Regions from separate parts of the Flavobacterium sp. 40-81 genome, predicted to be linked through region 1. Evidence: riboswitches for the same ligand, from Rfam matches in the RefSeq annotation. Region 1 holds a riboswitch; the other holds the start of a gene.
What was found. A riboswitch is a leader RNA that binds a small molecule or an ion and turns the genes downstream of it on or off. The one in region 1 is predicted to bind S-adenosylmethionine.

Region 1 (3,121 bases):
GATCCCGGTTTTACTTTTCATGACATTCACCTGTCTGGCACTGTCAAGACATTGCAGCAGTTCTTCCTGCTGTGCAATAAAAATATCGAGAATAATTTCGTTTAAAGAAATGCCTAAAGGATCGTAAGCCCGGAATGTTTTCATTTTCTTGGTGCCGGTTTCTTTGATTGTCCGGACAAAATAACCGCCCAGTAATCCGCTTTTGTACACCGGTTCCGGTTTTTTAAATTTTGTATTGCGGATGGCGTTGTACAGCACTTTGGTGTAAAAATCACCATAACGGTTTAAATGCTCAATACATTCCAGTATGGTCCAGCTTTTGGTGAACTGCCGCCAGTTTAGCGTTTCGGTATCCAGTGTTTTAAAATGATTGGCAATCGCAATATTGTTAAGGGTTACCGCCGTAAGTTCGTCTAGTAATGCGTCTGTTTTCATGATTCAATTGTTTACTGCAAAATTCAGTGATAACAAGGAATTAAAAATTGATTCAGGTCAAGACTTTTTGATTCGTGAAAAAGTTTCGGCCGTCATCCGCAAATAGGAAGCGATGTATTTGTCCGGGATTTCCTGGAACAGCTGCGGACTTCTGTTCAGGATGCTTTTATACCGCTCGGCAGGTGAGGAGATCAGTAAATCTTTTTCCCGTTCCATTTGCTGTACAATCAAAAGGCTAAGGATGCTGTTCCATAATTTCAGCCGGCTGGCATCACTTTCGATAAATTCCAGTAAAACTTTTTTGGAAATCACTTTCACAGTGGTCTTTTTTAGCGCCTGAATGTAAAAACCGGTCGGTCTTTCGGTAAAAAAGCTGTCAATTGCCGTAATAAAGGAATCTTTATACCCAAAACGGATGGTGTTCTCTTCGTTACCGTCCAGGGTATAAATACGAAGGCTTCCGCTAATCACAAAGTATACAAAAGTGTTTACGGTGCCTTCACTGGCAAGGTATTCGTTCCGCCGGAATACGATTTCATTTTCCCAAAGTAAATTTTCGTTGAGTAGTGAATTTAATATTTCTATTGCTGTCATTGGTGTGAATATTGCCATAAAATTAATAAAAAAACGAATAATGCGAAATCCTGAGCTGCGTCTTTTAGCGTCAAATGTTGTTATTTTTTTATCAAAAAACGACTTGTTGTGAAAATAAGACAAAAAAAGAATTATATTTGCCGCCGTTATCACGAATCTCGCAAAAGAGATAGCAACCTGCAACAACGAGCAAGGTGCTAAAACGATAAGCCAATTCTGTTGGAAAAAATGTTGTTTTCACACACTACTTTCTTGACCAGTTTTGCTTGTCGTCGTGAGCTTAATTAAATTCATAAGCAATCGATGATGAAAAAATCTAAAAAAAAGGGCAATGCTTTAGCTTTGCTACCACTATTCGTATTTATTTTTACTTTTCTGGGTGCCGGAATCATTCTGAATGATTTTTATGCTTTCCCTTCACCGTTAGCTGTAGTGATTGGGATTATTGCAGCCTTTATCTTTTTTAAAAATACGACAGAAGATAAGATTGATACTTTAATTAAAGGCTGTGGCGACAGTAAAATCATGACCATGTGTCTTATTTACCTGTTGGCGGGCGGTTTTGCCAGTGTAACGCAGGCAATGGGAGCCGTGGAATCGATTGTAAACCTCGGAATCAACAACATTAATATTGAATATTTCCCGTTAGGAATTTTCCTGGTGGCTTCCTTTTTATCTACCGCTACCGGAACATCTGTAGGAGCGATAGTTGCTTTGGGCCCCATAGCGGTAAGCCTGGCCGATAAAAGCGGTGCTTCCTTACCGTTAATCTGCGGTTCGCTGTTAGGCGGTGCGATGCTGGGGGATAATCTGTCGATTATTTCCGATACCACTATTGCGGCGACGCAGTCTTTGGGTTGTGAAATGCGGGATAAATTTAAAGTCAACCTGTTTATTGCTCTGCCGGCTTCCATTATAACGGTAATTATTTTGTTGTACCTCGGTTTAACAACCGAAACCAGTGCCGTTGCCATCAACAAAGGGAATTATGAATTTATAGCGATACTGCCGTATTTTTTAGTAATCGGATTGGCGGTGATGGGAGTGAACGTTTTTGCAACCTTACTGATCGGGATATTGACTGCCGGATTTATCGGATTGGTTGGTCATGATTTTTCGGTTTTGGTTTTCGCACAGAAAATATATGAAGGATTTATCAGCATGATCGATATCTTCCTGCTGTCCATGTTAACCGGCGGTTTGGCGGCATTGGTGGCAAAAGCCGGCGGAATCGATTATGTGCTGCACAAAATAAAAGCCAGGATTAAAAGCAAGCGATCCGCACAAATGGGAATTGGTGCTTTGGTGAGCTTTACCAATCTTGCGATTGCGAACAATACGGTATCGATAGTGATTACCGGGAATATCGCCAGGGAGATTAATGACGAATACCATTTGAGTTCCCGTAAAACAGCAACCGTAATGGATATTTTCTGTTGTATTGTACAGGGCATACTGCCGTATGGTGCGCAGGTATTGCTGTTGCTGAACTATGCGGGCGGGAAACTCCATTTTACCGACCTGATCATGAATACCTGGTATGTGGTATTCCTGTTTCTGTTTACGATGATTGCAATTAATAACCGTCATTGGGACAGGTTAACCAATAAATTCTTTAAAGTTTAAAACAATAGGATAAGGATTAAAACCGAATTGTTATATTTGTCTTTCATTTCAAATAAACAAACTTTAATTTTTAATATGAAATTACTAGAAGGAAAAACCGCAATCATCACAGGAGCGAGTAGAGGAATCGGAAGAGGAATTGCCGAAGTATTTGCAAAACAAGGTGCAAATGTAGCTTTTACTTATAGTTCTTCTGCAGAAGCGGCAAAAGCTTTAGAAAATGAATTAATAGCTTTAGGAGTAAAAGCAAAAGGATACCAGTCGAATGCTGCGGATTTTAACGAAGCACAGCAGTTAGTAGACAATGTAATTGCCGAATTCGGAAACGTTGATATTTTAATTAACAATGCCGGAATTACAAAAGATAACCTTTTAATGCGTATTTCTGAAGAAGATTTCGATACGGTTATTGATGTTAACTTAAAATCGGTTTTCAACATGACAAAAGCAGTTCAGAAGATCATGC
Region 2 (3,121 bases), on a different contig from region 1:
AATACTTTCCGGTGTGATTAACAACGGTTCGAGTCCTGATAATTTTAAATATTTTTTACAGTCTGCTTCTGCCATTATGCGTTTACTTCTAAAATTCTTGGTTTGTATTCTTTTGCCACTTCAGCAATCAGTTTGATGTGCTCCGGCGTTGTTCCGCAGCATCCTCCGATGATGTTGATCAGGTTGTCGTCTAAGTATTCTTTGATCAGCAACTGCATCTCTTCCGGCGTCTGGTCATATTGTCCAAAAGCATTCGGCAATCCGGCATTCGGATGTGCCGATACATTAAAGGACGTGTTGTGTGCCAATCGCTTTAAGTAGGGTTTTAGCTGATCGGCTCCCAAGGCGCAGTTAAAGCCTACGCTTAACAAGGGGATATGAGAGATGGAGATCAAAAAGGCTTCTACGGTTTGTCCGGATAATGTTCTTCCGGAAGCATCGGTAATTGTTCCGCTCACCATGACAGGAATATCCAGGTTGCGTTCTTCCTTTACCTCATCTATTGCAAATAAGGCCGCTTTGGCATTGAGCGTATCGAAGATGGTTTCAACCAAAAGGATATCGCTTCCGCCATCGATCAACGCTTCTACCTGCTGTTTATAGGCAATTCTCAAATCGTCGAAAGTAACCGCCCTGAATCCGGGGTCGTTTACATCCGGCGACATGCTTGCCGTACGGTTGGTCGGCCCGATGGAACCGGCAACAAATCTTGGTTTTTCAGGGTTCTTAGCCGTAAACTCATCAGCAACTTCACGGGCTATTTTAGCCGATTCGTAGTTGAGTTCGTACACCAGGTCTTCCTGATGATAATCGGCCATACCGATAGTGGTTCCGGAAAAAGTATTGGTTTCCACAATATCGGCTCCGGCTTCAAAATATTTGGCATGAATTTCACGGATTGCCTGCGGCTGAGTGAGCGACAGCAAGTCGTTATTTCCTTTTAACGGATGTGGAAAATCTTTAAAACGTTCGCCTCTGAAATCTTCTTCAGAGAAGTTATAGCGCTGCAGCATGGTTCCCATTGCTCCGTCGAGAATGAGTATCCTGTTTTGTATGGCTTCTTTAATTTTTGACATTGGTTTGTTTTTTATTTTGTTCACAAACTTTGCCAAAGCACAATACTGTTTACAACGCAGTTAACGTATGGATATACGAAAACCGGGACTGTTTTATATTGTCTTTAGCAGCTTCCGAACCGGGTCCGGAATAAAAAAATGTCATCAGAAAATTGGAGGAGAATACCAGAAAAGTATTCTTTGTTATCTATCCTTAATCCGAAACAGGTTCCGTTTATAAGGTAGAATGTAGCACCTTCTTTATAGATAAAGGGTTGCTAAGGCTTCAATGGGTCTAATCCCTCCGCCTTTCGTGATAACATTTCAGTGTGTATAAGAACAGTGCAAAGTAAAGCAATTGTTTTATACCAACCAAATCTATCTTATAAGTTATTGCTTATCAGGATAGCGCCTGTTTTAAATCGTTAATAATATCGGTTACCGTTTCCAGTCCTACCGATACGCGTACCAGTCCATCGGTAATGCTCACTGCGAGTCGTTCTTCTTCCGTCAGTTTGCTGTGTGTTGTCGATGCCGGATGTGTTACTATCGTCCGGGTATCTCCCAGGTTAGCCGACAGGGAACACAATTGTATCTTATCCAGAAACTGTCTTCCGGCGTCAATACCGCCTTTGATTTCAAAAGCGACAATGTTTCCGCCCAATCGCATTTGCTTTTTAGCGATCTCATATTGCGGGTGGGATTTTAAAAACGGGTACTTCACCGTTTTTACATTCGGGTGTTCTTCTAAAAATGCCGCTACTTTCTCTGCATTTTCACAGTGCTTCTCGACTCTTACCGCCAAAGTTTCCAGGCTTTTGGACAATACCCAGGCATTGAACGGCGATAAAGACGGACCGGTATTCCGGGAGAACAGATAGATCTCACGGATCAGATCTTCTTTTCCTACCGTGATACCGCCCAGTACCCTTCCCTGACCGTCTATTAGTTTTGTTGCCGAATGGATCACCAGATCGGCACCAAATTGTATCGGGTTCTGGATATAGGGTGTTGCAAAACAGTTGTCGATAATCAGGATCAGGTTGTGCTTTTTCGCAAGCGCTCCCAAATATTCCAGATCCAGTATATCTACAGCAGGATTCGTTGGCGATTCGGCATACAGGATTTTTGTATTCGGCTGAATATAACGTTCAATCGTTTCCGGTTCGGCAATGCTAAAATAGGACGTCGTGATGTTCCATTTCGGGAAGTATCTGGTAAACAGCGTGTGTGTAGAACCAAAGACACTGCTGGCAGAAACAATATGATCTCCGGAGTTCAGCAATGCGGCAAAGGTGGAATAGACCGCTGCCATTCCGGTTGCAAAAGCATATCCGGCTTCGGCTCCTTCCATCTGGCAGATTTTCTCTACAAACTCGGTCGTATTCGGATTGCTGAAACGGCTGTAGATATTCCGGTCTTTTTCTTCGGCAAAGGAAGCCCTCATGTCTTCGGCATCTTCGAAGACAAAACTTGACGAAAGGTATAAAGGCACGGAATGTTCCAAATATTGCGAACGTTCTAACTGCGAACGTATGGCCCGGGTTTCAAATCCGAAGGTTTCAGTACTCATTTTATTTGTGTATTAAGTTGTTGCTGGTTTTGTTTTATGCTTATTTTTTTTCCGATAGTCTTAGTATGTCGCCAAAAACGCCTCTCGCCGTTACGGAAGCGCCTGCACCGGCTCCCTGTATTACAATGGGACGATCTCCGTATGAATCGGTATAGATTTCAAAAATTGAATCGGAACCTTTTAGCTGTCCTAAGGCGGAATCACTTGGTACGGAAACCAGTTTTACTTCGAGATTGCCTTTGTCCTGCTGCAGGTCGCCGGATAATTCCCCGATATAACGCAGCACATGATTTGGTTTTTGGGCGGCTTTCAGCTCGTCATAAATGCTGTCCAGTTCTTTTGTTCGCGTCAGGAATGCTGCTGCATTACCGGCTCTCAGGTTTTCCGGAATGAGGTTCCGGATCTGAATTTCTTCAAACTCGTTCTGTAAATCGAGCTCTCTGGCCAGGATCAGTAATTTCCGACCCACGTCATTTCCGCATAAGTCTTCTCT

Region 2: linked by a shared signal. The riboswitch ahead of BGO42_RS01610 (homocysteine S-methyltransferase family protein) and the one ahead of BGO42_RS11185 (Na+/H+ antiporter NhaC family protein) in region 1 are both predicted to bind S-adenosylmethionine.

What each region holds. Positions count from the first base shown of each region.
Region 1 covers NZ_MKTM01000030.1:11,832-14,952, reverse strand. The annotation lists gene BGO42_RS11195 (DinB family protein) at 1-435, opposite strand, end outside; gene BGO42_RS11190 (Crp/Fnr family transcriptional regulator) at 493-1,029, opposite strand; SAM-I-IV-variant riboswitch at 1,171-1,268, shown strand; gene BGO42_RS11185 (Na+/H+ antiporter NhaC family protein) at 1,336-2,655, shown strand; gene fabG (3-oxoacyl-[acyl-carrier-protein] reductase) at 2,731-3,121, shown strand, end outside.
Region 2 covers NZ_MKTM01000008.1:54,325-57,445, forward strand. The annotation lists gene metH (methionine synthase) at 1-75, opposite strand, end outside; gene BGO42_RS01610 (homocysteine S-methyltransferase family protein) at 75-1,076, opposite strand; SAM riboswitch class I at 1,257-1,378, opposite strand; gene BGO42_RS01615 (trans-sulfuration enzyme family protein) at 1,456-2,628, opposite strand; gene thrA (bifunctional aspartate kinase/homoserine dehydrogenase I) at 2,669-3,121, opposite strand, start outside.